DNA from 2 places in the Lysinibacillus sp. FSL P2-0066 genome. Region 1 is predicted to be linked to the other one. Evidence: predicted binding sites of a transcription regulator. Region 1 holds the regulator's gene; the other holds the start of a gene.
The links. Region 1 encodes LexA, which represses DNA repair genes until DNA is damaged. Its sites were predicted from a motif close to CGAACATATGTTCG; they were not measured.
Positions count from the first base shown of each region.

Region 2: a site for LexA is predicted at 5,644-5,657, ahead of MKZ14_RS18520 (DNA repair exonuclease). Genes of this name have one in related genera too.

Region 1 is NZ_CP150202.1:1,214,718-1,229,688, forward strand. Features, by position in the region: gene MKZ14_RS05740 (pilus assembly PilX N-terminal domain-containing protein) at 1-1,628, opposite strand, end outside; gene MKZ14_RS05745 (prepilin-type N-terminal cleavage/methylation domain-containing protein) at 1,621-2,067, opposite strand; gene MKZ14_RS05750 (type II secretion system protein) at 2,048-2,530, opposite strand; gene MKZ14_RS05755 (G5 domain-containing protein) at 3,060-4,391, shown strand; gene MKZ14_RS05760 (GspE/PulE family protein) at 4,415-6,079, shown strand; gene MKZ14_RS05765 (type IV pilus twitching motility protein PilT) at 6,090-7,136, shown strand; gene MKZ14_RS05770 (type II secretion system F family protein) at 7,133-8,338, shown strand; gene MKZ14_RS05775 (prepilin-type N-terminal cleavage/methylation domain-containing protein) at 8,462-8,683, shown strand; gene MKZ14_RS05780 (hypothetical protein) at 8,646-8,939, shown strand; gene MKZ14_RS05785 (prepilin-type N-terminal cleavage/methylation domain-containing protein) at 8,996-9,442, shown strand; gene pilM (pilus assembly protein PilM) at 9,555-10,529, shown strand; gene MKZ14_RS05795 (hypothetical protein) at 10,529-11,122, shown strand; gene MKZ14_RS05800 (hypothetical protein) at 11,119-11,811, shown strand; gene MKZ14_RS05805 (prepilin peptidase) at 11,877-12,629, shown strand; gene MKZ14_RS05810 (gamma-glutamyl-gamma-aminobutyrate hydrolase family protein) at 12,663-13,385, shown strand; gene lexA (transcriptional repressor LexA) at 13,491-14,108, opposite strand; gene MKZ14_RS05820 (LysM peptidoglycan-binding domain-containing protein) at 14,275-14,589, shown strand; gene MKZ14_RS05825 (recombinase family protein) at 14,586-14,971, shown strand, end outside.
Region 2 is NZ_CP150202.1:3,718,985-3,737,080, reverse strand. Features, by position in the region: gene serA (phosphoglycerate dehydrogenase) at 1-704, opposite strand, end outside; T-box leader at 868-1,109, opposite strand; gene MKZ14_RS18540 (FAD-binding dehydrogenase) at 1,513-3,162, shown strand; gene MKZ14_RS18535 (rhodanese-related sulfurtransferase) at 3,344-4,315, opposite strand; gene MKZ14_RS18530 (enoyl-CoA hydratase) at 4,453-5,235, shown strand; gene MKZ14_RS18525 (YhzD family protein) at 5,288-5,473, opposite strand; gene MKZ14_RS18520 (DNA repair exonuclease) at 5,731-6,945, shown strand; gene MKZ14_RS18515 (AAA family ATPase) at 6,950-9,838, shown strand; gene yhaM (3'-5' exoribonuclease YhaM) at 9,835-10,770, shown strand; gene MKZ14_RS18505 (HAMP domain-containing methyl-accepting chemotaxis protein) at 10,936-12,240, shown strand; gene MKZ14_RS18500 (peptidylprolyl isomerase) at 12,302-13,282, opposite strand; gene MKZ14_RS18495 (YjcZ family sporulation protein) at 13,426-13,530, shown strand; gene MKZ14_RS18490 (hypothetical protein) at 13,774-13,959, opposite strand; gene MKZ14_RS18485 (DUF3267 domain-containing protein) at 14,030-14,575, opposite strand; gene MKZ14_RS18480 (HTH-type transcriptional regulator Hpr) at 14,778-15,338, opposite strand; gene MKZ14_RS18475 (YtxH domain-containing protein) at 15,496-15,891, opposite strand; gene MKZ14_RS18470 (tryptophan transporter) at 16,025-16,561, opposite strand; gene MKZ14_RS18465 (HIT family protein) at 16,710-17,123, opposite strand; gene MKZ14_RS18460 (ABC transporter ATP-binding protein) at 17,228-17,977, shown strand; gene MKZ14_RS18455 (ABC transporter permease) at 17,961-18,096, shown strand, end outside.

The DNA.
Region 1 (14,971 bases):
CCTCCATCAGGATTAGGTAATTCTTCGAAATCATCCGATGGCACTACACCTGGAGGAAGGGGAGGTAAATTAGAACCTTTGTAAATTCTACCATTCCCAGTGAAATTTATAGAGTCAGCTACAACTGAACCTCTAATAGAAGCGCTACCATCTATAATTAACTCTGCATTAGGTGCAATAACATATTGACCTGTAGTAGGTGTACTACCAGAAACAGTAATTTTACTTCCTCCAGAAATAATATTACCATATACTTTAGAGTCCCCACCCAATGACATATTAGCACTTTGGTTAAATAACGTTGCATAAAATGGTGTAGAACCATTTAAGATGAATTGTGATGAGCCTACGTAATAGAAGTTTACTTTTGAAGGGTCACTAGTATTTTGATTGAAACCTTTATTACTATCAGAGTTAAGTGCAGTGAATTTTTTAACATATAAATTTAATTTTCCAGCACCTGTGACATTTATTGTTCCGTAATTCATATCAAAATCATCTACTAATAAATTTACTTCACTGTCTACGTTAATAGTAATTGTTCGATTGGAAGTAATTCTAATTTTAGATAGATGTGTATCTGATGTTAAATTGAATGTTGCATTATTTTTCAAATCGCCATTAGGATTTTCAGTTGATAATAGACCATTAGAAACTAGATCTACTTTATTAGGTAATGTATACTTTGGTAATAATGGAAGTATTGATAACTGGTTTAATTTATCCGTTGTACTTTTCCAAAAATCATTCGGTAAAAAGCTTTTTGGGTCAATGGCAAGGGGTGGTAATATTGTTTTAGGGTAATGCCATTCTTTCTTTTGTTGTTGATTTTTAGGGGTAATCGACTGTTTTGTACTATCCATATTTATATTTCCACCAGTTGAACCGTTTTCAGTAAGGATTTTACCTGAATAGTTATTAAAAATAACATTCCCATACCTTAAAGATGTATCTCCATGAATTTCACCACTACTATTAAATACAATATCTCCAGATGTCAGAACCGTATGATTTTCCCAACCACCAGGTACAGTAGGTGGAGTACCACTTCCGTCGCCATCTTCCTCCTCCACACCGTCACCTAAATTAATATATAGGGATGGTCTAAGTTTGATTTCTTGATCAACTACACGCTTCCTAGTGGAATCAATTATCCCAGATGAAATGATTTTGACTTTAAAATCTGCACTTGTCGGTTGTAGCTTAATAGAGGCTATTTTGCCTGGAGAGATAGTAAATGATGTGTCAGAAAAATAACCCTCATCAATTGCTTTATCAAATTCCTTTTTTAGAACAACATCTACATAATGCTGCATTGCCACTTGCTTTGTTAGCTTTGGTAATTTATTAGCTTTACGATAAATATTTTGATCAGTAATCCAGTTCGTCATTTCTTGAATTGCGTCATCTTCAATTTTTCTTAATTTAAATTTTACTTCCTCTTTAGCTAAATTAACCCCAGCCTCAGCAATATAAAAGACAGCCTGATCTTTTCTCTCGTAATCTACTTGTTTTAGACTGTTAGAAGAGACACTGAGTAAAGAAATACCAAGGATTGAGATAATCACAACTAAAAATAACGCAAGCGCAAGCGCTGAACCTCGTTGATTTTTAATTTGTTTACTCATTAATTTCCTCTCCTTTCCTTTGAGTAATATCTGTTGTAACTGTTTGACCATCTTCGCTTATAATTACAATAGTGCCTCCGCGGATCGTAAATATGGAGATTCCAGATGCTATGACTTCTTCATTACCATTTGAATTTCGAATAATTTGGTTATTTTCTAATCTATAAGTTGATACAATTTCTTCACCTAACAGTAATGTGTGTAGTTCTGTCGGAGGGTCTGTTGTTTTAAGGACATCGCTCTTCCGAAAATCCTTCGTAATTACTTTTAAAGCAAAGGATATATCCTTAATATCACGATTATGTGTACTTTGCTCGAGTTGTTGCTTTGTAGCAGTTGTTACAATACTAATACTCAGCATGGATACGATGGCAAGAATAACAACGACTGTAAGCACTTCGAATAATGTAAGGCCTTTGCTATTTCGGAGCCATTTCATCTTTTGCACCCCCTAGTATATACACATTTTCCATAGTGGATTTGCTGTTTGTACTGTTTTCAATAACTTCTAGGTGCACATAAACCGCATTTTTATAAGTGTCATTTTCAGGAAATGTTTCTAATGTTAAATTGTAAGTAAAACGATCTTCTTCATGTGGTAGATATTTATACACTTGGTTAGTCGGTAGAGAAGACAAGGACGTTCCAGGGTTCTCTTCATCCAATGTATAGCCCCTTGCTAAATCATCATAAGAATCAGCCCCTCCAGACGAATTATAAATCTCCTCCATTTTTTTTTGTGCCGCATAAGTAGCATCCATAATATCATTTGACTTGTGCGTTGTTTTATTTGACTGAACGAGCAAGCCAAAAAATGAAATTAACACAATGCCTATTATTAAAAGGGCGGCAACAACTTCGATCAACGTCATGCCTTGATTGTTTTTAAAGTGTTTTATCAAATCAATTCCCTCCCTATACAACTATTGATATATCAATAGTTTGATCTGTTTTGAAAATCCGATTTTTGTATCTTTGCCCATTCATTTATAATGAGGACTTCTCAGAGCAATGATTTATCAGCCGTTTGAAGACTAATAAATCTTTCATGATTTGGTATTCATAAACATAGATTGCATACAAGGTGTGTAAAACCTCCTAAATATCATAATTGTTTTTAATGCTAAAGATATAGTTAACTTCAGTTTATTATAAAATAAAAATTTCCTAATATGTAAGTAAGTTCAAGAAGATAATGAATTATAATAGTTGATTAAGGCTATTATAACAAATTCTAAAAATGTATCGAAAGAAATTTAAGGTTATATATGGTTCTTTGTGACTAATCATTGAATTATTTTTGAATTTTCATATGAATTATCTAATCAAAATCAGAACAAAGTTGCATTTTGGTAGTGTCAGAATACCATAATTGTAGTATCATTTGTATATAAATAGAAAAACCACTAAGTTAAATAAAGGATGATGTGGATGAAAACATACATAAAAATAATTAGCTTGTTTTTGGTAATTGTTCTAATTGTGGGATTTTTTGTTCCGTCATTTGTGCTAAAAGACATAGTCTTCGCTAAAGAAGATCCCAAATCTTCAACCATTGGAGGGATGGAGATCAATGATGTGAAAACAGCAGATTTAGCAACTACGCTACAAAATGCAATTTCAGAATGGCAAGGCTCGGAAGTAGAAATTGTTAGTGATGGAATTTCAAAAACCATTGACCCGAAACAATTTAATTTTGATATAGCCACAGCGATTTCTCAGTTTGAAATGCTAACAAAAAAGCCATGGTATGCATTTTGGCGAAAAGAGAAAATTGTTCATATTCCCATTCCTATTACCGTTAATGAAGCGATTACACAGCAAATAGATGAAGCAGGTGTTTGGGATACAGATAAAACACTACAGAAATTAATCTTACAAGCCAGCTATTTGAAGGAGCATAAGGTTGAAGCCGTTATTAATGAAGATTTCATGCAAGCTGAGGAAAGGATTGCCTTTCAAATTGCCGAGCTACCAGCTAATAGTCAAGGAGTAGCGAAAATCATTCCGTTATTAAATGATGTAAATCTAGTTCCAAATCAATCCATCTCGTTGCTTACACTTTTAGGTGAACAGGCTGGGGTTGTCAATGATGCAGGTTTAGATTTTGTGGCATCAATGCTATATAGTGTAATTCTTCAAACGGATTACGAAATTCTTGAAAGACATTCGCAGGAAGTAAATCCAAGCTATTTACAGCAGGGGATTGAGGCAGATATCAATGCAGCATTAGCAAAGGACTTACAATTTATTAATCGGTCTGAACAGCTCGGTAAACTGAAAGCATCTATAGAGGGTAATCAATTAAAGATAGAAGTTTTTGCAGCCGCGAAAAACAAGAACATAACAGTACGTGTTAGCAAGGATAAAATTGTGAAACCACGCATTATTTATCGCTATTCGGAGGATTTAAAGGCTGGACAAGAACGAGTAGAGCAAGAGGGTAAAGAGGGTTCAAGAGTCGAGGTTTATCGTTCTATTGTAGAGAACGGAGCAACAGAAGAACAATTCATCAGTAGGGATTATTATGCACCTCAAAATCGAATTGTTACGCGTTCTTCGCAGGCGCCCGTTACGATCACAACACCTACTCAAAATGTAGGCGCAGGTGCATCTGATCCTGATTTAGAAGTGGATTTAGATGGCAATGGCTTGCCTGACGTGAAACCTTCAACACCAGAGGAAACAAAGCAAGAAGATGGACCAGAAATTGTCTATGGCTACTATGACAAGGGTGGTAACTTTGTACAAACAAGTCCATAACGATTGGAGGTATGTTTATGGCAATGAAGCCAGGGCGTAAACGTTTAGGGGATTTACTGGTGGAATCAGGTGTTATCACTGCTGACCAGCTCGAGTACGCATTAACTACTAAGATGAAAAATGAGAAGCTTGGAGATTTCCTTATTAAAGAAAATTTCCTAACAGAGCAGCAGCTTATTGAGGTTTTAGAATTCCAGCTTGGTATCCCTCATATCAGCCTGAACCAGTTTTCAATTAGTCCCGAATTATTACAGCTTATTCCCGCGGAGCTGGCGAAGCGGACAAATATTATGCCGATTCGTAAAGAAAAAAATAAATTGTTTATTGCAATGGAAGATCCCATGGATTATTTCGCCATTGAGGAAGTTCGTATGACGACAGGCTGTCAAATCGAGACAAGTATTGCAGCAAAAGATGATTTATATCGGACGATAACAAAGTACTATGATTTACAGGAATCAATGGATGCGGCAATGTTGGATTTGGCTGCGACTAGTACGGAAACACAAGAGGAAATCGAGAATGAGGATTCACCTATTGTTCGTTTAGTGAATCAAATCATAGCCAATGGTGTCGCACAGCGCGCAAGTGATATCCATTTTGATCCACAAGAAACAGAACTACGTGTCCGTTATCGAGTTGATGGTGTGCTACGTACTGAGCGATCCTTGCCAAAGCACATGCAAAATGTCGTATTGGCTCGTATTAAAATTATGGGTAATTTAAATATTACAGAAAATCGTATTCCACAAGACGGACGTATTAAAACCAATGTTAATTTTAGACCTGTCGATATCCGTTTAGCTACCCTACCAACAGTCTATGGTGAAAAGGTAGTAATGCGTATTTTAGATTTAACCAATTCAGCCAATGATATTGATAAATTAGGCTTTAGTGCAAGTAATGAAGCACTTTTCAGGAAAATGATAGCCCATCCAAACGGTATGATGCTGATTACTGGTCCAACAGGCTCAGGTAAGTCCTCTACGTTATATGCAGCACTTTCTCATTTAAATGAAGAAGGCGTCAATATTATTACGGTTGAGGACCCTGTGGAATATCAGTTAGATGGTATCAACCAGATCCAAGTAAAAGAAGAAGTTGGTTTAACATTCGCGGTAGGGTTACGATCGATTTTACGACAGGATCCTGACATTGTGATGGTAGGGGAAATTCGTGATCTTGAAACAGCTCAAATTGCTATACGTGCTTCACTAACAGGCCATTTAGTATTAAGTACACTACATACTAATAGTGCCATCGAATCTATTTCAAGACTACATGACATGGGAATCGAGCCATTTCTATTATCCTCCTCCCTTGTAGGAATCATGGCGCAACGCCTTGTACGTAAAGTTTGTCGTGATTGTGCTGAACCATATATATTTACTACTCGTGAGCTTGAAATACTTGAGGACAATGGGGTTGAAGGCGTAACACATGGTAAAAAAGGGCGTGGGTGTCCTGCCTGCAATCATACAGGCTACAGAGGACGTATGGCGATTCATGAAATCCTCCCTGTTGATCGCCAAATAAAGGATATGATTTTAAATCGTGTTGGTGATCGCGTCCTCCGTGATTATATGAAAGAAAAGGGTTACCATACCCTATTAGTGGATGGATTACAAAAGGTTGTAGCAGGCCAAACAACCACATCAGAAATATTACGTGTTGCAAGTGCAGACTAGGGGTGAAAAAATGACAGCATATTCAATCGTCGAATTATTAACACGTGCATTTGAAGAGAAAGCATCTGATCTTCATTTAACAAAAGGTATTCCACCGGTATATCGTATCCATGGGCAACTGGAGCATTATGGCACAGTCCCACTTGAAACAGAGGATTTAAAGGAAATGGTAAAGGTCATTCTTCCTGTCCATAAACAACAGGAATTTGAGGACAAGGGAGAAACGGACTTTAACTTTTCATTGCCTGGGAAATGTCGATTCCGTGTCAATGCTTACCATCAACGAAATGAAGTAACGATTGCAGCTCGTTTAATTGAGGCTAAAATTCCTTCTATTGAAGCGCTCAATATGCCACAGGTGTTATATAAGCTTGCAGAAAAACCACAAGGCTTAATATTAGTGACAGGCCCAACAGGCTCAGGGAAATCAACTACCTTAGCAGCAATGATAGATCATATCAATGAAACAAGATCTAAGCATATTATTACGTTAGAGGATCCAATTGAATATTTGCATACACATAAGAAGTCTGTCATCAACCAACGTGAGATTGGTGTCGATACAATGAGCTTTGCCAATGGCTTACGAGCATCATTACGACAGGACCCAGATATTATTTTGGTTGGGGAGATGCGAGATTATGAAACCATTTCAACGGCTATTACAGCTGCTGAAACAGGGCATTTAGTCATGGCTACACTTCATACAAGTAGTGCACCAACGACCATCGACCGTATTATCGATGTATTTCCACCGCATCAGCAGAGTCAAATTCGTGTGCAGCTTGCGAATGTACTACAAGGTATTGTTTCTCAGCGTTTATTTGTACGTAAGGATGTAAAAGGGCGTATTGCTGCGACAGAAATTTTAGTACAGGCACCTGCAATTTCAAATTTAATTCGTAACGAAAAAATTCATCAAATTCCAAGTGTGATGCAGACAAGTAAAGCTTTGGGTATGCACACATTGGAATATTCGATGCAGCACCTAATTACGACAGGTAAGATTTCACTAGAGGATGCAAGACCATATATGAACGCTGGTGATTATAGTTGACGATATTTCGTTATAGTGGTCGTACCAAAACAGGAGCACCTAAAAAGGGTATTATCGAGGCACCGAATAAAAAGGTGGCCATGGAAAAGCTTCGAGCACAAGGAATTAATGCAAGAGAACTTCAAGAATCAAATAGCATTTTACATAAAGATATTGCTTTTGGTACAAAAGTGAAGCACCAGGAATTCGTTATTTATTGTCGGCAATATGCGACATTAATTCGTGCTGGCGTTCCTGTCGTTGAAGCAACCCATATTTTGGGTGAGCAAACACGGAGTAAACCACTGAAGCGAGCATTGATGCAGGTTGAAGAGGATATTCGAAATGGGATGGCATTTTCAGATGCAGCAGGTAAACACCCAAAAGTGTTCCCATTGCTATTTGTCAATATGATGCGTGCTGGTGAGGCTACAGGAAACGTTGACGATACATTAGATCGTCTTGCAAGCACACTAGAGAAGCAATATAACATTAAGAAAAAAATTCAATCTGCTATGACCTATCCAGCGATTTTGTCGCTTTTAACTCTAGTGGTTGGTATGTTTTTAATGGTATTCATTGTGCCAACCTTTATGGATGCATTTAAGGAAATGAATTTGGAAATGCCGTTAATAACGGTCATTGTAGTGGGTATTAGTGATTGGCTCATACAGTTTTGGTACCTTGTGATTTTAGGGCTATTGGTATTAGTAGTGGGCCTACACTATTTCTATAAAAATAATAAAGAGTTTCATTATGCCGTCAATGTATTTCTACTTCGCATGCCTATCTTTGGACAGCTGTTACAAAAGGATATTATCGCGAGAATGACAAGAACCTTGTCAACACTCTTTAGCAGCTCCGTACCAATCTTACAAGCCCTAACAATTGTCGAAAAGGTTGGTGGTAATCCGGTAATGGGTAAAGTAGTACTGGAAGCTCGCGATAATTTAGAAAAGGGTGGCACATTATCAGAGCCACTTGAAAAAAGCTGGCTATTTCCACCGCTTGTAACACAAATGACCTCAATTGGCGAGAAAACAGGGTCCTTGGATTACATGCTTGAAAAGATTGCTGATTTTTATGAAGAGGAAGTAAACCGTGCAGTCGATACCATGAAGTCACTAATTGAGCCTTTAATGATTGTGGTACTGGCTCTAGTTGTAGGAGTCATTGTAGCGGCTATATTCTTACCAATGTTCCAACTATATGAAAATATGTAATGTTTACAATATTTATGGATGCCCTTTTGTTCCGCTTAATGGAAAATATCTACTTAGATTTGCTAACAAAAGGAAGCGGTAAGTAGATTTCTTCATGTTTAAGTATTAAAGGAGAGACTGGACATGGAAATTAGGGGAAAGAACGAAAAGGGCTTGACATTAGTCGAGTTATTGGCAGTCATTGCTATTCTAGCTATTGTTGCTGCCATCGCAATTCCTGCTATAAGTAATGTCATTGATAATTCACGTTATAAGGCATTAAAGGCAGATGCCATCAATGTCATTCATGCTGGGGCAGTTCTATTTTATGGAGCATCCAACCGCCGATCAATGGCAGATCGTTGAAGTGGGAAAATTAGTATCTGATGGTTATTTAGACAGTGCAGGCAAAATATTAGAGGCAGATAAAGAAGGTCAGAATGCCAATGTCCAATTTATCGAGGGCACCTACTATTTCAATGCACATGCGATTTATTACAGCAATGGCAAATATATTAATTTTGATAATGCCACCTTACAGCATATAGCGGACGATATCCGAAAGGGCAGCACAGGAACGAGTGGCAAATGTATTGGGCGAGATTGTGCAGCTTCGCCATAATGTTCAGAAGCGCGTGTACACACACTTCATATAAAACTACTAAGGAGGATTTCATTATGTTAAAAAAATGGAAAAATAAAAAACTATTGAAAAATGAGAAAGGTTTAACATTAGTTGAACTATTAGCTGTAATTGTTATTCTAGCAATTATCGCAGCAATCGCTGTACCTGCAATTGGTAATATTATTAATAAGTCGAAGGACCGTGCAATTTTAGCGGAAGCTTCTAATATTCTAGCAGGTGCAAAAATCGCTTATATAGATGGTGCTTGTGTGGATAATACATGTAGTAATACTGAGTTAAAACCTTTTGTGGATGGCATAGAGCTAAAGTCTGGTGATCAAGTAGAATATAATGAAACAAGTAAAGTATGGACAATCACCTACTCAAGATTAGGAAATATAAAATTATCTGAATATAAAACAAATCTTAATGGAAATGCTATAACTGAAACTAATTTAAATACTAACTTGACAAAGGCGGGCGTTACTACAACGCAATAATCAGTCCTCCCAACCCACTCAGAAGCGCAAGAAAATTTGCGTTTCTGGCTGGGAAATGGATGACTAATTGAAAAAATCATTTATACTGAATAGGATAAGGAGGTCTTTTCACATGTTTAAGAGAAAAAGAAAGTCGCATGTTTCGATTGAACTGAAGGATTATGTGCTGCGTGCGATTGTGGCGAAAGGACCAGAGCCTAATCAGTGGCAGGGCTATGAATACCCTTTAGCAGCTGGAATCGTTGAAAATGGAACAATCGTCGATGAGGTAGCTCTTTTTGAGGTGATTAAAGAGCAAGTAATGAAATGGACAGGGAAAAAACAGGCTGTCCGTATGTTTGTCCCTGATACGACGGTTCTATTAAAAAACTTTGAGCACCCTAAAGATGTCAAGCCTCAGGAATTACGAGGATATGCTGAAATGGAATTGGGACATTCCATTCATTTACCATTTCAAGACCCTTTAATTGATGTTTATGATGCTGATGCCGAGGATGGCAAGGCTATCTTATTTGCTGCGCCTTCTGAAGAGATAACGAAAATGGTAGGGATGCTGCTAGATGTTTCATTAGAACCGGAAGCTGCCGATATTCGTGCGCTTTGCAATATACGCTTATTAGAGCATATGTCATTATTAGTGCCTAATAAAACGTATTTGATTGCGGAATGGTCGATTAATGAGCTCTCTATCAGTATTTTTTCCAATGGCCAAGTGGAGTTTTTGCGCTATCAATCCATTGAAGTAGATATGACGCAATGGCAGGGAAAGAAAGAGAATGAGTTTAACTATCAATTTATCTATAATGGCGAAGCAGAGAATTATCAAATGGTCGTAATGGATCAGGTTCTAGAGATTGATCGGATGATGAATTTCTTTAAGTTTTCTTTACATAAAGGTGAAAAAGCAGTGGATGAAATTATCATGCTTGGCGATAACCCACTATTGAAATCAATTGGAAACTTACTTGCTTCTAATTTAGAACCACCGCTAAGAGTTGTCGATGGGAAAAAGATTGAGAAATCATTTCCTCGCTTTAAACGAGAATTTTCAACGTTGCTTGGCTTAGCTTTGAAGGAGGTTCATTAATGGTTCCAGATATAAACCTCTTACCACAACTTGAAAAAAGAACAACCTCCCCCAAGCTTTTTTACAGCTTGGTGATTGTCATTGTGGGACTTATTGTAGCTTATTTACTTTTTTTATTTTTTACATCCAAAAGTGAATTGTCACGATTGACTGCAGAGGAACAGGCATTAACTACACAGCTTGATCAATTGCAGCAAGAGCTAGATGCACGACAAAGTGTCGATCAGGGTTCATTGGAAGAGTCTGTGACATTTATTCAAGGTGTTTCTTATCCTGTAACACCGTTGATTGATGAAACGAAAACTTTATTACCAACCCATTCCTATTTACGTAGCTACGTTTTCGGAGAGAATACGGTGAATATTGAAGTGGATTTTGAAACGATGACAGATATATCGAAATATGTGGAGCGGCTTTTAATGAGTAGCTATTTTACAGACGCTCAAATTAACACTGTCTCAAACTTTGATATAGAGCTAGGTGAACAAAGGGAGTTAACACCCCAACAAAAATTTAAAGAAGTACCGCGCTATTCAGTGTCCATTACAGCGACAATCGATTTTATGTATTTAGCTGGAGGACGACGCTCATGAATAAATTAACGAGTAGTAAAAATTCATCTATGATCTTGTTACTTGCGCTAATAGCTGCTATTTTATTTGCGCTGTATTATTATTTGCTTTCACCAAAATTGAATGAAGTGAATGAAAAAGAGAGTAATGTGTTGCAGGTGCAGCAAGAATTAGCTAGTGTCAAAGAACAACTAGCTCAATTAGACAAGGAGCAGGGACAGCCTACAATCAATATATTAGCCTTAAGACAAAAGCTACCTGCAACAAGAGCCGTTGAAAAGATTATTCTTGATTTAGCTGAGATTGAAGAGGTGACAGGAACTCGTATACTGTCTTTAACTGTTCAAGGTGAGGACGGCACTTTAACACCTTCAGATATATCGAATGACCTCAATATGTTGGAGCAGGCTGAAGCAGAGGTCAATGGTAATCAGGAGAACAAGGAGACAACTACACCGATTGCTTCTCTTTCGAAGGACTCTTTACCAGCAAATTTAAAGCTCATTACTTTTATATTAGAGGTGGGTGCGCTTGATTTTAATTCTCTTGAAAGCTTTTTACAGGAGATTGAACAATTAGAGCGTGTCATGAAAACCGATAAGATTGAATTTAAATTGCCTGGAGAGCAGGAACAGCTAGAGAAAGATGCTGATCTTACGTTAAAGGCAACAGTGCAAGTGACGACGTTCTATTACGAAGAACAACAATAAACTTTTTTGATAGGCGCCCCATACATCATTAGTATGGGCGCCTATTGGTTTAGGAGGACATGAAATTGGAAATGGCTTATACGATCTTTATTTTTTTATTTGGACTTGTCTTTGGCTCTTTTTATAATGTAGTTGGCTTACGTGTACCACAGAAGGAATCGATTGTACATCCTCCTTCACATTGTCCGACATGCCAGAGACGACTAACGGTGCTTGATTTAGTACCCGTTTTGTCCTATGTATTTTTAGGAGGAAAATGTCGGAGTTGTGGCAATAAAATTTCTTGGGTTTACCCATTCATAGAATTAATGACAGGTGTATTATTTGCCTTTGCTTATTGGCAGCTAGGCTGGGGCATAGAATTGATAGTAGCGTTCTTTTTTATCTCCTTATTAGTTATTATCGTTGTGTCAGACTTGGCCTATATGCTAATTCCTGATAAGGTATTAATATTCTTTTTACCTTTGCTAGCTATTGGACGAGTTCTGTCACCATTAACACCTTGGTGGGACTCTCTTGTGGGTGCTGTCGTCGGTTTTGGCATATTATATATCATTGCTGTGCTATCTAATGGTGGCATGGGTGGAGGCGATATTAAATTATTCTTTTTAATTGGTCTCGTTCTGGGTACGATTGATACACTATTAACGCTTTTTTTAGCTGCAGTGATTGGTATGATTGTCGGGATTACCGTGTTATCGAAGAACAAACAAGGGAGAAAAACACCCATTCCATTTGGGCCATCTATTGCATTGGCCGCAGTCATTGTTTATTTCTATGGCGATCTATTAATCAATTGGTATTTAGGCTTTTGGTAATTGTTCAATCTTCAAGAATGTGGAGGGAAGCAAGTGAAACCGATTATTGGTATTACAGCCTTTGTGGAGGATGATTTATCCTCTCGATTAAATGCTGCTTACAGCAAAAGTATTATTGATGCTGGTGGAATTCCACTGATTATTCCAATTGGAGTAGAAGAAGAGGCAGCCCAGATTTTAGCCCTTACAGATGGTTTATTATTATCCGGGGGTCATGACGTGCACCCATTTCTGTTCGGGGCTGAGCCTTCATTAAAGCTTGGAAAAATTCATCCCGCGCGAGATACAGTGGAGTTAGCAATAATTGAAGCCGCATTCCAACGAAAGATGCCTATTTTCGGGATTTGTCGAGGGATTCAAATACTAAATGTTGCATTAGGTGGTACCTTATATCAGGATATTGATAGTGATCATTTTAGCACTAAATTACTCCAGCATATGCAGCAATCAGGTAGAGCTGTAGCTACCCACACTGTACAGATTATTGCTGATAATTTATTAGCGACTATCGTTGAACAAGAGAAGATAGCAGTGAATTCATTTCATCATCAAGCGGTGAATGTATTAGCAGAAAAATTAAAAGTAGCGGCAAAATCAAATGACGGTATTATCGAAGCTGTAGTTCATGAGGAAATGCCATTTTGCTTGGCTGTTCAGTGGCATCCTGAGGAACTAGCCATAGCAGGAGATGAGAGTGCTCAAAAGCTATTTTCAGCCTTTGTTGAAGCTAGCATAAAATTTAAGAAGGAAGCTTAGAGGGCATTGTACAAAGAATCCAATCGTCTGTGGATTCTTTTTTTGCGTAAAAAAGAGGATACATGCTCTTAGAAGGAACATAATCCTCAAAACCTGTTTTAATAGTTAATGTACCCGTCTGTAAAGACCTACAACTTGTCCTAAAATAGAAACTTGATCGACAATAATAGGTTCCATAGAAGAATTTTCAGGCTGTAAACGGAAATGATTTTTCTCTTTAAAGAAGCGTTTTACAGTTGCTTCATCCTCAGCTGTCATAGCTACAACAATATCCCCGTTATTAGCTGTTGCCTTTTGTTTTACAATGACTAAATCTCCATCTAAAATTCCGGCTTCAATCATTGATTCTCCCATAATTTCTAGCATGAACAATTGATCTTCACTTGTGCCGTACGTATCGGGTAATGGGAAGTATTCTTCAATGTTTTCAATTGCTGTAATTGGAGAACCAGCTGTAACCTTCCCGACAAGTGGGACATGGATCACCTGTTGCTTTTGGATGGATTCTTCAGGCTCTAAAATTTCAATTGCGCGTGGCTTTGTTGGATCTCGACGAATAAAGCCTTTTTGTTCTAATCGAGCTAAATGTCCATGAACAGTTGAACTGGAAGCAAGTCCAACTGCTTCACCAATTTCACGTACTGATGGCGGATATCCCTTAGCTCGTACCTCTTCTTTAATGAAAGCTAAAATGTCCTCTTGTCTTTTCGAAACTTTTTTCATGAGTGCTCACCTCTTTTTTCTAAAATCAATCTTCTTATTTGATAGTATAACAGAATGCGAACATGTATGCAAACATAGGTTCGAAAAGTGTTTGACAAAAACGTTTGTTCGCTTTATTATGAGAACATACATTCCGAACAAACATTCTTAAAAAGGGGTAATGATTATGACATGGTTTAAGAAAAACACACATATCTCAATTTTATTAGGAGCTTGCCTACTATTTGCAGCATACCTTTACATTACTGATCCAGGAAAAGTTAGTTACGCAGAAATCCAAATCGAACATGGGGATAGCTTGTGGTCGTTAGCGGAGCAATATCGTGGTAAAATGAGTACTGATGATTGGATAAAGCTTGTAAAAACGGAAAATGAACTAGCAGATATTAAAATTGTAGCGGGAAAATCTCTAGTAATTCCTGTAGTGAGTGATCAAGCCAGTCCCATCAATACTATCGAAATTGCGAGAAATGAACAATGATAAATAATCAACTGTCGGCTGTTGTCTATTGTCGCGTAAGTACTGAAAAAGAAACACAAAGCTCCTCATTAGAGCGTCAACAGGAAGAGTTGCTGCGCTATGCTAAGGAGCAAGGCTATGCGGTGAAGGGCGTGTTTAAAGATCAGCATAGTGGTTATGATGTAGAACGTGCAGGCTTACTAGAAATGCTTGATTTCATAAAAGATAAAAACATTAATGCCCTTTTTGTACAAGATGAAACTCGTTTAGGACGAGGCAATGCAAGAATGGCTGTATTGCATTTATTACAAAAATCAGCAACGGATGTTTTTTCTATGCGTGATGCTGGCCCAGTTCAATTAAATGAAATGGACACGATGCTGCTAGAAATTTTAGCGATTGT
Region 2 (18,096 bases), 2.1 Mb from region 1:
ACGCCATCTTTCATCATCGCAAATTTATCTTTATTAATAAGGTTGCGAGTTTCAGGTAGAAGTGGTGTATGAACTGTAATGAAATCTGCAGCTGCACAAATTTCTTCAACCGTTGCTTTTGTTACACCTAATTCTTTGGCACGTTCATCAGTTAGGAAAGGATCATATGCCATTACATTCATACGTTGACCTTTTGCGCGATACGCTACTTCAACGCCGATTCGACCAAAACCTACAACACCTAAAGTTTTATTTTTTAGCTCCACGCCAACATAAGATTTGCGATCCCATTTCCCATTTTTTAATGTATTAAAAGCTTGTGGAATATGACGGGCAAGTGAAGTCATCATCGCAATTGTATGCTCGGCAGCTGAGTTTGTGTTGCCGTCTGGTGCGTTTACCACAATAATACCGTGTTCTGTAGCAGCAGCAAGGTCAATATTATCGACACCAACACCAGCGCGACCAATTAATTTTAAGCTTTTAGCTGCTTCAATCACTTCACGTGTTACGGTTGTTTGAGAACGAACAAGTAATACATCTACATCTGCGATTTTAGCTATTAATTCTTCAGGTGCTAGTCCTGTGTCTACAATAATGTTTAAATCTAAATCTTGTTCCTGGCGTAATGGGAAAATACCATCCTCACTTAGTAGATCAGCGATAAATACGTTAATAGTTCTTGTTTTTGTTGCAGTAGTCATTATAATTAGCTCCTTTTTTATCATTATTGGTTGGTAGTGGCTTTATCTACGACAGTCTGAAATTTGTAAAATTCGAACATCTTACAGCATGCAAACAATCTCCTTTCTAAATCGAAAACAATATAAAAAGCCTTCCACGCCTTACAAACACAATTATTGTGTTGTAAGGGGCGAAAGGCTGTATAAACTTTGGTTCGCGGTACCACCCTTAATCACTGCTGGAAAATTTATTCTGGCAGTCTTAGCTATATGCGTAACGTGCATGAGACGGATAAGCTTACTTTTAAGTTGTTCGGCTTATCTATTCAGGAGTGGAACTATTATCGTAGAAATCACTGATTTGCACCAACCATCAGCTCTCTATGGATTTTCTTGCGACTAGTGTGTCTCCGTCGTTATATTTTTTGTGATTAAATTTGTTAACATCATAATCCCTATTGTTCACCTTTGTCAACGATATTTCTTAAAAACTTTAAAAATATTGACTTCAAAAGTCTGAAAAATAACCAATTACGAACAATTTATGTATTATATTATTTTATTGTTCGTCTTTTTGGGGAGTACAATGAAAGCGCTAACGCTATTTGAAAAGTCCGATAGTATCAGGTTTCTGTGCAGTTTTAGAATAAAAAATTATATGGGAATTAAATGGAATAAAATAGAGGTTTTATGCTAATTGTCGATGGTGTGGATCCGAGAAAGCGAACGATTTTGTTTGTCACATTTTAGACAAAAATATGAATAGTAGAAGGTAAATAGACTGTGAGAGAAGAATGTTAGTTAAGGATATGGATTTGGGGGTGTAAGAATGAAGTATGATGTTGCAATAGTCGGTGCTGGACTTGCAGGATTAGTCGCAGCTTGTGAATTAATCGATGCAAAGAAAAAAGTTCTTTTAGTAGATCAAGAGCCTGAAAATTCAATCGGGGGACAGGCATATTGGTCGTTCGGTGGAATATTTTTAGTAAATTCTCCAGAGCAACGAAGGCTTGGGATTAAAGATAGTAAGGAGCTTGCATGGCAGGATTGGCAAGGAACTGCAGGCTTTGATCGTTTAGATGATGAGGATTCTTGGGCATATAAATGGGCAAGAGCCTATGTCGATTTTGCTGCAGGTGAAAAATACGACTGGTTAAAGTCAAAAGGAATAAAGTTTTTCCCCGTTGTTGGATGGGCGGAGCGGGGAGGTTCGTTAGCAGGAGGACACGGCAATTCAGTACCAAGGTTTCACATTGTCTGGGGAACAGGCCCTGGCATTGTAAAGCCATTTGTAGATAAAGTGAAACAGGCTATAAAAGATGGATTTATTGACTTCAAGCCAAGACATCGTGTGGATGAATTTATCCAGCAAGAAGGGGAGATTACAGGAATTAGCGGAACGGTGCTTGCTGAAACCTTTATTAATCGAGGTGAAAAAAGTTCCAGATTAGGGATCGGCGAATTTTCCTACGAAGCTAAAGCTGTGATTGTGGCAAGTGGAGGTATTGGGGCAAATTTTGATTTAGTAAGAAAAAATTGGCCTGCTCGATTAGGGACACCTCCTAAAAATATGGTATGTGGTGTGCCAGCTTACGTTGATGGAAGAATGCTAGAGATTACGGAACACGCTGGGGGACGCATTGTTAATCGTGATCGTATGTGGCATTACACAGAGGGGTTAAAAAATTGGGATCCGATATGGCCTAACCATGGGATTCGGATATTGCCTGGTCCCTCCTCCCTGTGGTTTGATGCAGAGGGGAATCGTTTTCATGCACCCAACTTTCCAGGGTTTGATACGCTCAGTACGTTGGAGGCGATTCAAAAAACTGGTTATGACTATTCCTGGTTTATTTTAACGGAAAAAATTATTGAGAAAGAATTTGCTTTATCTGGCTCAGAGCAAAACCCAGATTTAACAAACAAAAGCATTAGCGATGTTCTAAAACGCATTTTACCAGGCCCACCGGCTCCGATCCAAGCTTTTAAAAATCACGGAGAGGATTTTGTGATTGCACATGATCTAAAGGAACTTGTAGATGGAATGAATAAACTTGCTGGGAATGAGCTACTTGATTTCATGAAGATTAAAGAACAAATCTTGGCAAGAGATCGTGAAATGGACAATAAGTTTACGAAGGATTTGCAAGTAAACGCTATTCATGGAGCAAGAAATTATATTGGCGATAAATGGGTGCGTGTTGCCAAGCCACATAAAATTTTAGATACCAAAAATTGGCCTTTAATTGCTGTTCGCTTAAACATTCTAACAAGGAAAACTTTAGGTGGCTTACAAACAAATTTAAATGGTGCTGTTTTAGGTATGGACGGTCAGCCAATTCCTGGGTTATATGCTGCTGGTGAAGTAAGTGGTTTCGGTGGCGGTGGTGTCCATGGCTACCGCGCTTTAGAAGGGACATTTGTAGGTGGGTGTTTATTTAGTGGACGCCAGGTAGGACGTTATTTAGGACAAGGATAAAGTGTATAAATAAGAGCATCGTCTTGATAAACGATGCTCTTTTGAATTGATGATCACTATGCTGAATTTTTTGAGCTGCAAATGACTATGAAATAATCCCCTGAATTAAATTGAATGGATTTGGAATCTTACTTGCCCAAACTACAGGGAAACTATCTTTAATGCATTATCTCTCTAAGTATTAACAATTTGATTGTTGGACCTCTGCAATCTTAGCAATTTGTTCTTCAACCTGTTCCTTTGTCCAACCGTTTTCCTCCACGAAAAAGTTGCGTTCGGCACGGCGACAATCATCTGAACAGCTTCGCATGTAAAATGCCTCATGTTTTTCTTCACAAAGCATTAACTTATGACACGCTGGGTTTGCACAGTTTGTATATCGTTCAGAAGGTTCCCCTGTGAAATAATCCTTCCCAACAATGACATGCTCCACCTGATTAATCGGTACACTTCGACGACGGTCAAAAACAAACATTTGACCATCCCATAATTGACCTTTTACTTCAGGATCCTTCGCATATGTAGCAATACCGCCGTGCAATTGACCTACGCTCTTACCATAGCCCTCACGTTTTAGCCAACCTGAGAATTTTTCGCAGCGAATACCACCTGTACAATAAGTTAAGATCTTTTTATCTGCAAAATCTTCTTTATGTGCCTCCATCCAAGCAGGTAGGTCACGGAAGTTTTCGATATCTGGTCGTACAGCACCTCGGAAATGACCGAGATCATATTCATAGTCATTACGGGCATCGATGATTACTGTGTTGTCATCTTGCATCTGTTCCATAAATTCTTTAGGTGTTAAATAATCACCTGTAATTTCTAACGGATTGATATCCTGCTCTAAGCCTAGGTGAACAATTTCCTTACGAGGACGTACATGCATTTTTCTAAAGGTATGCCCTTCAACCTCATCAATTTTCCACATAATATCATTAAAACGAGCATCAGCCTTCATATGGCTCATGTAAGCATCTGTTTGCTCAATGGTACCTGATACAGTGCCGTTAATACCTTCGTAGCCTACTAAAATGCGACCAAGAAGCCCTATCTCTTTACACAGTGCTAGATGCTCTTCTGCAAAAGCTTCAGGGTCTTCAATCGTAATATATTTATAATAAAGTAATACACGATAGTCTTTTTGTGTCAAAATACGTTACCACCTTTATCTCAATATTCGTCCTTTAATATAGCATAACAAGGAGCATTTTTGCTTAGAGAGAAGGAGTTTTCTAAAAAAACACGAATTATATAGTGAATGACTATTCATATTTGGGGGTTATAGAGATGGAATTTTCAACAATTACTTTAGAAAAATTAGAACGTCGCGCAACATTAACGTTGAATCGTCCGCAGGCGATGAATGCTATGGATGATATTATGATGCGTGAACTAGCAGAATGCTTTGAAGCTCTACAACAGGAAAAAGATATTCAGGTGCTTGTTATTCGTGGAGAAGGAAAGGTCTTTTCTGCGGGTGGTGATATAAAAGCAATGCTAGATGAAAGCAAACCGCTGAATATTGATGAGGCAATGGTTTATCTGACACGTATCGTAAAGGCATATTATCAGCTACCGATGATAGTGATTGCAGCAGTTCATGGAGCTTCAGCAGGTTTAGGATTTAGTCTAACACTAGGGGCAGATATTATTGTAGCCTGTGAAAATAGTAAGCTTGCTATGAATTTCATTGGAATAGGACTGATTCCAGATGGTGGCGGTCATTTCTTCATGAAGGAGCGTGTAGGTACTGTTAAGGCAAAACAAATGATATGGGAGGGGAAGGTATTAACAGCAAAAGAAGCATTAGATGCAGGATTAATTGATTATATTGCACCTGAGGGCACTGTATTTGCAATGGCAGATCAGCTGGTGGGTAAAATGCTTGCATCCCCAATATCTTCCATGATTACGACGAAAAAAATTCTGCATGCACAAAATATGCCACAGCTAGAAAATATCTTAGCATTAGAGGCTGAGGGACAGTCTACAATGCGTAAAACATCAGATCATATTGAGGGCATTCATGCTTTTGTAGAGAAAAGAACGCCTGTCTTTGTAGGTAAATAAAAATAATAAAAGGCGCGTAGCAAACACTTGACTACGTGCCTTTTATTAGCCACTAAACATGGAATAAAATTAATTTACCTGAAGCGTTTACAAGACGATGAGTTTTATCGGCAACACCTTTTTCTTCAATTTGTTGTTGTCCATTTAGTTTAGCAGCCTCATCATTTTCAAAAGTCCAAGTTTCATCAAATAATGTTTCTCCTGTTTTTTCAAAAGCTGTAAAACGATAATTCTCCATACAGACCCCACCCTTTTACTTGAATATATTTCTATTATACATAGAAGATTTATAAACTTCACGGTAAAACTAGTGGATTTTTTGATAAATTACGAAAATTGTGGAAAAAGTGAGGCAATGTTGTTTTTTCCGTAATAGCATTTTTCATCAAACATGAATTATGATAAAATAGAACAAATATTCGGTATTGGTTAATCAGCATATTATTACTTTGGTTTGCACTAAAGAGAGAATTATCTACTATTTGAGGTGATTGGATGTCAGCAATTCGTTTTTTCCATATGGCAGATTTACATTTAGATAGTCCATTTAAGGGCTTATTTGGTCTACCCGAACACATTTTAAAGAAAATACGGTTAAGCACTTTTGAAGCGTTCGATAAAATTATCGTTAAAGCGATTCAGGAAAAACCTGATTTTTTACTAATTGTTGGGGATATTTATGATGGTGAAAATCGTAGCTTGCAAGCACAACGAAGATTTCAAGATGCAATGGAAAAGCTCTTTCAACACAATATCCCTGTGATTGTGAGCTACGGAAATCATGATCATTTAAATGGCACATGGACACGCTTTGCTTTACCAAGTAATGTCTATGAATTACCGGCTGAAACGAGTGTAGTTCAATTAAAAATACGTGGTCAGCAAGTGAATATATATGGTTTTAGTTATCCCGAACGTCATTTAAGGGAATCCGTTATCGAAAGCTATCCAACTGCGCATGATCAGCATGCCCTTCATATTGGTATGCTACATGGCAGTGAGGCAGGCAATACGACACATGATGTGTATGCCCCTTTTACAAAACAGCAGTTACTTGAAAAGAACTATCATTATTGGGCGCTTGGCCATATTCATAAACGACAGCTTTTACACCAAAACCCGCCCATTGTTTATCCGGGCAATATTCAAAGTCGACATCGTAAAGAACAAGGAATGAAAGGTTTTTATGATGTGACGTTATCCAAAACATCGACTGAGCTTGATTTTATCTCTACTTCTGCTGTCGTTTATAGCACGATAGAGGTGGATTGTACGGATGTGGTACACGCCAATGAATTGCTGAAGAGATGTGCAGAAGCGATTACAGCCAATAGAAAGAAGTTTGGCGCATCAGTAGTAGAGCTTCATTTGCAACAAATTGACGAACAAACAGAAGCTTTATTTGAGCATGCAACAGTAGATGCATGGTTAGAGACTATTCGAGAGGCTGAGGAAGGTATTGAGCCAATGTGTTGGGTACAAAAAATGGTGTTGCAAAAGGCCGCGAGATTTTATGAGCATACCGCAACTACCCAATCCGTTGTGAGCTTAATGGAACAGTGGGACAGTAATGAATGGAAGGATATTTTAAAAGATTTGTACCAATATGCCGGTGGGGCAAGGCTAATAGAGCCACTTAGTGAAAAGGATATTGAGAACTTAACGCATCGTGCACAGACATTATTAGCAGAAGAAATTCAAAGGGCGTGATTACATGCTGACAATTCAAAAAATCCAAATTTATGGCTTTGGTAAGCATGAAAATATCTCCATTTCGTTAAATGATGGTGTCACTATTTTTTATGGTTTAAATGAAGCAGGAAAAACGACGATTCAACAGTTTATACTACAAATGCTTTTTGGCTTCCCTACAAGGCAGCAGACACAGCGCAAATATGAGCCGAAAATTTCGACAAAATATGGGGGTCAGCTGACACTTTTGCATCCAATTTATGGTCAATGCACAATTGAACGTGTGAAAGGAAAAGCTGTTGGTGATGTTACTGTCTATCTTGAGGATGGTACAACGGGGCATGAGGAGCTGTTAGGAAAGCTTTTATATGGTTATTCTAGGGCATCCTTTGAAGCCATTTTTTCTTTTTCACTGCATGAGCTACAAGGTATTGAAAAAATGTCTGAAGAGGAGCTAACTCATTTGCTACTTGCCTCAGGTACAACAGGTATTCAGCATTTATCCACCCTTGAAAAGAAAATGGATAAAGAGGCTAGTGAGTTGTTTAAAAAGACAGGTAAAGTGCCATTGATTAATCAAAAGATCGAGCAATTAAAGCAGCTGGAGCGGACGATTAAACAGGAACAGGGAAAAATACAAACCTTTGAGGATAAATTACAGCAATTACAGTTACTCGAGCAAAAGTTAGAACAACTATATGGTACGCAAAAACAGCAACAGCAACAGTGGCAGCAATTAACTATTCAAAAGCAAGCGCTTCCTCTTCTCAAGCAGCAACAGACTTTGCAACAAACAATGACCAATTATCAGCATGTTCAGTTTCCATCAGAGGGTATTAGACGTTATGAACAAATAAAGGATCGTCTGTTACATGAAAGTCAACAACTGATGCAATTAAAGGAGCAGCATCAAACATTGCAGGAGAAACTAATAGCAGCAGTGGATGAGCAAAAGGTTAATGAAATGGCTTACCTTATGCAAAAAGAGGCAACGTGGCATCAGCTAATGGTGAAGGAGCAAAATTTACAGGATGATCTCTTTTTACTCGAACAAGAAATTGAAGCACAGTTTCGTTTACTAGGTGTAACAGACAAAGAGGCACAAGAAAATCTTCTGAACGAAACAGTTTCACTCCAACAGGAGCAACAATTTCAGCTTCAAATAAGTAAATTAGAGGAGGCCGAGGAGGAGCTAAAATTTTATCTACGTTCACTCGATCAAGTACACCAAGAGTTAGATGCAATAGCCAAACAGAAGCAGCAGCTAATGCTTGAGTCATTAACAAGCGAGGAAGAACATATTTTAGCACAGTGGCCACAACAAAAGCGGAGGCTTGAGCAATTACGTGCTGCCAAATCGCAACGCAGTAAGCAGAAGCAGCCTCATTATTTTATCTGGCTTGTACTACTGATTGGTTTCATGTCGTTTGCTTATGGCGTATTTGAAAAAAACATAGTTGTAATCCTAATTGGAGCAGTTTTATCATTGCTAACCTTTTTGTTTATTCGATATGTTAAGCAAGCAGATGAACCTACTAATAAAGAGCACAATTTCCTCCTACGGGAGTTAGAGCAGGAGGAATTGACAGTACAAGCAGTTCTTTTAAAGAAGCAAAGATATGAAGATCGTTGGTTACACATCAATGAACAGCAGAAAGAAAAAGAGCAGCAATACACTTCTCTTGAATATAAAATTCAACAAGCGGAGGTAGAGAGTGAAGAAGCCACTCAGACACTCCAGCATTTTTTAAAGCGTTATCGCTTACAAGGAACGATAGCTAGAACGCTAATGCCCGAATTATTTATGCGTATTCGTGGTGTACAAGAATTAGCAGCTAAACGAAACAGTACCTCAAGTCTATTGCAAGAAACACAGGTAGAAAAGAGCAACATTTATGAGCAGCTTCAACGGGTTTTAGATGGAGCCTATGATGAACAGGAAATTTATATGCATTTACGAACAGCCTACCTTGAAGCACAACAGCATCAGCAGCAAGCACAGCATGCAAAAGATCAGCTAGCCAACATCCAAATAAAAATAGAAGGTGGACAATCAAGAATGGATCGTTATACAGCTGAAATGTACGAGCTATTCAGTGAAGCAAAAATCCAAAATGAACAGGCTTATTATGAAATGCATGAGCAATTTGAACAGAGAAGAAAAATTGAGACAGAATTGCAAACTGTTCAGGCTCAATTATCTTCACTCGATCTTCAACAGAAGAAAAATCTGATGGAGGACACTGTTAACGAGGGCATATTTGCTTTACAACAAGAGCAGCAGTCATTGCAATTAGAAATTGACCAATGTCTTGAACAACGTGCCGCTTTGCTAATGGAAAAAGAACAGCTATTAAATGATGAAAAGTATGGTCAATTGCTTCAACAGTTTGAGCAGGAGAAAACAGAATTGCAGCAGTTAATAGAGCAATGGGCAACTAAAAAAGCTGTGGCAACAGCTATTCATGAAACTTTATTCCGTCTTCGCGAAGAAAAATTACCTCATGTCCTTGCAGAGGTAAATGCCATATTCCGTTTACTAACAGAAGGAAACTATGACAAACTTTCGATTCATGAGGAAGGTTATTTTGTAGCACAGGATGCTGCAGGAATACGTTATCAAATGGTGGAGTTGTCGCAGGCTACCAAAGAGCAAGCTTATATTGCATTGCGAATGGCTCTAGCAAAAACCCTAGTGAGCGCAGCTCCATTTCCCATGATTATGGACGATCCTTTTGTCCATTTTGATCGAAACCGCACAGACAAAATGGTACAATTAATGAAAGAAGTAGGATATGAACGTCAAATTTTATATTTTACTTGCCATGATACAATGCTCAAATATTGGCAGAGAGATCAGATTGTCGATATAGGAGCATTAGCAAATGAAAGGGGAGTGGCGTCAACATGAAAGGGATTACGACGCTCCAAGTTGGAGAAGCAGTTGATCAATTTTTATTAATAAAACAAGCGACAAAAGGTGTTACAACCGTTGGAAAGCCATTTATGTCGCTATTATTACAAGATAAAAGTGGGGATATAGAGGCAAAGCTATGGGACACGAATGAGGATCATGAAAAGATGTACCATGCGGAAGCCATTGTACGTGTTGGCGGAGAGATTCATGACTATAGAGGAAAGAATCAATTGCGTATCAAATCTATTCGTGTTGCAAAGCCAGAGGAAGGAATCGCTATTCATGATTTAGTGCCGTCCTCTGCAACACCGAAAGAACAACTATATGAAGAATTAACACAATTTTTCTTTGATATTAAAAACCCAAATATCTCACGAATTACTAGAGCGGCTATAAAAAAACACCAAGAGGCCATTTTAGTTTTTCCAGCAGCGACAAAAAATCATCATGACTACGCGTCAGGTTTATTAGATCATATGGTCTCTATGCTTAAACTAGGTAAAGCCATTGCTGATCTATATCCAACACTAAATCGTGACTTATTATATGCGGGAATTATTTTACATGATGTAGGCAAGGTTGTAGAGTTATCAGGACCAGTTGCCACAATGTATACAGTGGAGGGCAATTTATTAGGCCATATTACGATTATGGTGAATGAAATTGCTAAGATTGCTAGTGAGCTTGAAATTGAAGGTGAGGAAGTCATGCTGTTACAGCATATGGTATTGTCTCACCATGGGAAAGAAGAATGGGGTAGCCCGAAAAAACCGATGATTCAGGAAGCAGAAATCTTGCATTATATTGATAACATTGATGCAAAGATGAATATGTTAACAAGAGCATTAGGAAAAACGACACCGGGTGAATTTACAGAGAGACTCTTCCCTCTTGATAATCGTTCATTCTACAAGCCTACTATTTAAAAAGCAGTATAAATCAGCCCATAAACTAACATTGCTGTCTAGCTATTCGTTATTAATTTCTCTGAGTCTAAGTATTCATATATTTATTTGTAGTGCCTAACTATTGTACCAATGTGAATATTTATTTTAGAATAGAGAGAGAAATTATAGGAATGGGGAAAAGTAATGGATACAGAGGGACTTTTTTCACGGAAAATTAAGTTTTGGAAAAGTTTAATTTTCAAAATGATATTAGCAATTGGCATAAGCTTGTTTATTAGCTCCCATATTTCAGAATTTGTTAGTCGTCAATTCGAGAAAGTAGTGCATTTAAATGGTAGTGCAGGGGTTGTCATCAATACATTTATTTCGTTATTTATCGGCACAGTAATTATTTCGTTATGTACAAGGTATATCGTCTTAAGGCGTGTAAAGCGTGTGTTAAATGCTATGACACTGGCTGCTGATGGCGATTTAACTGTTCGCATTGATGATCGATTGAAAGATGAAATTGGTCAATTATCTACTGAATTTAATCATATGTTAGAGCAAATTGGCACGGTCATTGAAAAGACGAATAAAGCATCGACAGATGTATCAGCCTTTACAAAGGAATTTACAACGATTACCGAGCAAAGCAGTCAAACAGTTGAAACTATCTCCAGTGCCATTGGGGAAATTGCCTCCAGTGCAGAAGGACAATTAAGGCAAATGGATTTATTATCTGAATCGGCACATTTAATCACTAAAGATATGGATCATGCATCTTCTGCTGTACAGGCAGTGGCCTCAATAGCGAATGAAACGAACCAAAAGGCTGATTTAGGATTACAGTTAATTGAGCAAACGATTGAGAAAATGAATACCATTAATGAATCTGTTCATCAATCAACCGAAGTTGTGAATGCTTTAGGTGAAAAATCAAAGGAAATTAGTACGATTGTAGCGCTGATTACAAGTATTACAGATCAAACAAACCTGCTTGCATTGAATGCATCTATTGAAGCAGCTCGTGCAGGAGAGGCTGGAAAAGGCTTTGCAGTAGTGGCAGATGAAGTAAGAAAGCTAGCAGAGGAATCTGGAAAAGCTGCAGATAATATTCGAACATTGGTGGATGATATTTTAAACCAAACCTCCAGTGCTGTTTATGCTATTAATAGTGGGACGCAGTTTGTGGAGGAAGGGCGTGAATCTGTTGAACAGACAGGCGATACCTTTAAAAATATAGTCGTAGATTTGCAACAGATAAGTCATCGTACAAAGGAAGTAAAGGATATTGTCTTGCGTGTCAATGAGAAAACAAGTCAAACAGATGAGGCTGTAAAAGAAGTCGTTGGCATAGCGAATGGCACATCTTCAGGCATACAGCATATTGCTTTATCAATTGAGCAGCAAAGTGCCTCTAATGAGGAAATAGCAAGTGCTGCAAATGTTCTTCAAACAATGTCAAACGACCTACAAACTGAAATTAGCCAATTTAAAGTAAAATAGAGAAGAAAAAGAAGCATCTGATATATCAGGTGCTTCTTTTTTGTATAGACTCGTCTCTAAGTTATTTAGATTCCTTGTCAGTATCTTTTGCTTTATCTTCGGAATCCTCTTTTGGCGCATTTTCTTCAGCCTTTTTAGCTGCTTCTTCAGCTGCTTTTGCTTGTTCTTCACTTGTTGTTGTAAAGAATTTAAGTGATTCTTTTAAATCTTTATCAGATGTTTTTACATCTGCATCTTTAGCCATCTTTGCAACAATATCTTTAAGAATCGTTTGAGCTTCGCCAGTTTGGTTCAGTTTACTTAACATAGTTGAACGAATGTTTTCTTCTTCGTCTTTAAATGAACCTACGCCTTTTACATCACGCTTGTCCGTAATTTCAATTACGTGGTAACCAAAGCTAGATTTTACTGGTTCACTTAATGTATTTAATTCAAGAGCATAAGCAGCATCGTTAAACTCGTCAACCATTGAACCTACAGAGAACCATCCAAGCTCTCCACCTTTTTGAGCAGAACCAGTATCTGTTGAGTACTCTTTTGCAACGTCCTCAAACTTAGCGCCACCCTTAATTTTTGCAATCACTTCTTTTGCTGTTTTTTCATCTGCTACTAAAATATGACGACCATTTAGTTCTGTTTTCATTTGCTCGTAGTATTTTTTCACATCTTCTTCTTTAATTGCTTGATCTTTTAAAGCTTTTTCTTGAAGAAGTTGAACACGTAAAGAATCTTTAAAGCCCTGTTCAGTTAAGCCACTTTCAGCAAGCGCTTGTGAAAAGCCATCACCAAATTGTGATGCAGTAGTGTCATAAGCTTCTTTGATTTCTTTATCTGTTACTTCATATTTGTCAGCTAAAACTTTTTCAGTCACCATTTGCTGCATTACATATGAGCCTGTTAAAGCTTTTGCCTTTTCATTAAAATCAGCTACTGAAATATCGCCCACTTTAGAAGTAACGATTGCTTTGCTGTCTCCGCCGCTACAAGCACCAAGCGCTAATACAGATGCAGCTAGAGTTAAAGATAAAACTGTCTTTTTCATAGTGGATATTCTCTCCTAACATGGTTTCGTCCATTTTTTACTATAACATAAACGATTTAAAAACAAAATGGTTCCCCCTTGAGTATTGCCTATATTTCAAATTTTGAAGCGCATAGGATATAGAAAAGAAAGGGGGTGAAGTTATGGGCAACGGAGGATACGGTGGCGGTGGCTACGGCTCAGGCTTTGCTTTATTAGTTGTGTTATTTATTTTATTAATTATCGTTGGTGCAGCGTTCCTATACTAATTAATAAAACAGCGAAAAGCTAAGAGCTTTAACTCTTAGCTTTTCTTGACAATGTAGGCATTCGCGCCGCATGCCTTAGATTCTAAACAATTTAATTGATTAGTAAAAGTTGTTGCATGGGGGGCTCGACTTATCTTCGAGCGTGCGGACGGGCGCGGATGTCACATGTTTTTGAAAGGAGCTTTTCAAAAAAAGCCAGAAAAAATTAGATTCCATTACGCCGAGGCGTAATGGATTTTTCTGCTATACTGCATATAAAATTTCAATGTAGAATGAGACAAGTAGGATAGTAATAAGTATATTTATAGTTCGGAATATTTTTGGTTGGTTTTCTTCGGGAATTTCACGTCGCATGCATAGAGCATAGGTCATGCGATTAATTTGAAATAAATAGAATACCGAGAATAGAACTACAATCATTAATAGCAAGTCTATTCCTCCCCTCTTTCAATAGTAATAGCATAACAAAGAACGTCAATAAAAAACAAGTACAAGCAATTTAGTGAACGGTCGGTGGAACTAAAATTTCATAGCCTTTAGGTGTTTCTTCTATTTGCGAATTTTTAGGTGAATTCAATAGATATTTCACGTAAAGGATATCAATCAGACATAGACTACAGTGATAGGCTAACAGCAATGTCCCATAATGGGTATAGGCTGGTAAAAGCCATGTTCCAACTATAATACTAGTATTTAGAACGATAAAAGGCGTAAGTAATGCTAAGATGTATCGATTTTTAGATAAAGGCTCTCGAATTCGCATGTGTAAAACAGGAATTATATAAAACTGACTACGTACGCGTAATTTTAAATGCTGGCGTAAATCAAATAGAGCCACAAAGTGCAAAAATTTATGAATGGGATAAAGTGTTAGCACAGCTATTACAAAGAGCCAGAATAGTCGATCTGTATAATGCTCTTCATTGAATAAATTAAACGTTACATACGAAACAGAAAAGACCACTAAAAAAGTAATGACACCCATTATAATAATACGCGTAGTACCGTAATGATGTTCTAAATTTAAAATTTTCCAGCAATGCATGGTTTTTTATCAACTCCGAAATAGGAAGTGTCCTATTTAATGTAAATTGAATTATGTTAGAATGCAAGAAAAAGGAGGCACTTCAGAAATATTTCTGAAATACCTCCTTCACATGACTCATTCCTGAATGAACAGTATAACTCATTTTTGTTCAACTTATAAATAATTGCAGGAAAAATTATGTGCAGTTTGAAGCTTCGTCTTATCCTTTTACAGGTGTGCGTTCTTCTAGCGTGTCAAAGGAATCACGGAAATGTTGGAAAGAGCGTTCGAAAATATCGATGAAATCCTCACCATAGATATTGCGAATAACAGCCATTACATCTAAAAAATCAGGGAAACGGCCGTATAAATCTTTTAATGCTAATGACCCTTCAAGTACAGAATGGTACGTATTATGGTAGTTTTTATTCATCTCTACAATGAGCTCTGTGCCGGCTTCTGTAAGCTCAACATACGTATTACGTTTATCGTCATCACGCTTGGAAAACTTAAGAAAGCCACGCTCTTCTAATTTTTTGGAGAAATTAAATGCTGTAGAAACATGCATAACGCCAAATTTCGCAACATCAGAAATGGAAGCACCTTTTAAATGGTATGAAATCCATAAAATATGGTGTTCATTAATATTTAAATCATAAGGTTTAATCCATTGTTGCCAATCCTTTTCAACCGCTTTCCACAGCGCTTTTGATAACTGTGCGATTCTTTGACTATAAAGCATCGCTTCTTTTTGTGTATATAATTCCTCTGACAAAGCCATCACCTACTGCTTTCTTTCACATTTTTAAAAATATTATAGCAGTAAAGAAAAAAAGTTTAAAGTTAGAAAAATTAAAAAATTGAAAAGTGGTTAAAAAATAATATTATAGCAATAGTTTTTGGTAAAAAAATAGATTATCCGACTGTGAATAAGGACTTTAGTCGCTAACTTTTTCTTGAGGTTTTTTCTTGTTTTCCGTAATTTGTGCAATGTTTTTCTCGATTTCGCTTATCGAATTCTGTAAAGCATCTAATTCTTGTTGCAAATTATTTTTCGTTGGTTCGATTTCTTCAGTAAAAGTCGTAATTGTTTGCTTTAAATCATTTATTATTTGTGGGATATTATTTTTTACTTCATTTGTTAGTGTATTAACAGATTGTTTTACAGTTCCTACTTGTTGTTTTACATCAAGGAGCATACCTTTTGTTTGGTAAACATTTTGTCTAACAGAAGCACGTAGCTGTTGCCCAGATTGCGGCGTTGAGAAAAGCACAGCAATTGTCCCGCCGATAATTCCTGTTGTTAGTCCTAGTAAAAATGGTTTTGCTTTCATATTAGATACCTCATTTCTAGTCATGTTTATTTACTATTAAACCATGAAATGCATAAATACAAAAAGAAAAAAGAAACTAAACGAGTGATTTGGCCATCACAGTTTAGTTTCTTTGGATTATTTAAGTGTTTATTTATGATATTTGAGAAATAGCTGTATTGAACTTGGAGCGCTTCACTAATTTTGAAACAATTGGATATATCACTGCAAAAGCAACAACGTTAAATACGACAGCTGGAAGGACAACGCCAATAAATAGCATCGCAAACGTTGCACCAACATTTGCATTGAATACAAAAAGTGCAACTGCTAAAAAGACAGTTCCTGAAAGAATCGTTCCCAAACCAACTAATACAGCAGATACGGCGAAGTGACCTGCCAGTTTTTTGAGAATGAGTAAAGCAGCTAAAAATACAAAACCAGTAACAGCTTTATCAATAATATTTGGAACAAGACCTGCTGGGAATGTTGTAAATAAACCTGAAAGTACCCCTGTTGAAAGAGAAAGTAGGAACGTTTCTTTCACTGTTGGGAATAATAAAATACCAATAAACATCATGGTTAACATAAAATCAGGCTTCATCCCATTCACCATTCCTGGTGTAACCACGTAAAGAGCAGCACCGACACCTACTAACAGTGCCATTAATACTAAATTCTTTGTATTCATTTGAATCTCTCCTCGACTATGCTAATCTATTTGTCTCCTAGCGTGTCCTCTTGACCGCTAGCGAAACTTATTTGTGATTGTACGCTAAATTTTAAAAATTTGCAATACAGCATTCTGAACATTCAGATGTTAATATATTACAAATGGCTTATAGATTGGCTTTAATACTTTCTGCTACTTCTGCCAACTGCTCTGGTGCGTATGTTTGTGTTTGCCAAATTAAGCCTAGCCCTTCTTTTTCATCGTAACGCGGAATAAAATGTAAGTGGTAGTGGAAAACAGTTTGTCCAGCAGCAGCACCGTTGTTATTAATTGTATTCAAACCAATTGGCTGAAACGCTGCTTTAATAGCATTCGCGATTTTTGGTGCAACAGCATATAAATGACGTGCTACTTCCTCTGGCATTTCGAATAGATCCTGGCAGTGATGCTTAGGAATTAATAGTGTGTGTCCTTTTGCAACAGGTGAAATGTCCGTGAATGCATAGACATGATCGTCTTCATAAATTTTTGTGCTTGGAATTGATCCGTCAATAATTTTGCAAAATAGGCAATCGCTCATAAGAATTTCCCCCTTAACGTATATGTAAGTACATTCTATCATACTCAAACCTGTATCATTTGCTAATTTTTGATAAAATATAAAACAAGAAGAGGAGTGAGAATATGTCAGTATTAGAGGTACAGCATGTAACAGGTGGTTATACAAGAAAACCTGTTATTAGAGATCTATCTTTTACGATTGGAAAAGGTGAATTAGTTGGCTTAATCGGCTTAAATGGAGCGGGTAAAAGTACAACGATTAAACATATTATAGGAACAATGTTGCCAAAGGAAGGGGACATTCGTCTAAATGGTGTGACATTAAAGGAAGATACGGACAAGTATCGTACAGCTTTTTCTTATATCCCTGAAACCCCTGTTTTATACGATGAGCTAACATTAAGAGAGCATTTAGAATTAACAGCGATGGCTTACGGTATTGACAAAGCTACCCTGGCTGCTCGTTCTGAGGTGCTGTTAAAAGAGTTTCGAATGGAGAAGAGATTAAATTGGTTTCCTTCACATTTTTCGAAGGGAATGCGTCAAAAAGTTATGATTATGTGTGCCTTTTTAGTGAATCCAAGTCTATATATTATTGATGAGCCTTTTGTGGGATTGGATCCACTAGGTATTCAATCGTTATTAGACCAAATGGATGAAAAGAAAAAAGAAGGTGCTTCTATATTAATGTCTACACATATTCTATCGACAGCTGAGAAGCATTGTGATCGCATTATTTTATTGCATGAAGGAAGAGTACGAGCACAAGGAACAATGGCTGATTTACGTCAATCATTTGCTATGCCGTATGCGACATTAGATGACCTTTATATTGCTATGACAAAGGAGCGGGACCATGAAGAACTTGCGTGATGTATGGTCCTCTCGCTTCATGCATTATATAGGAGAAGTACAAAAATATATGCAATTTATATTTACAGGGCATATAGTCATTGTACTTGTATTTCTAATAGGAGCAGGGGGCTATCAAT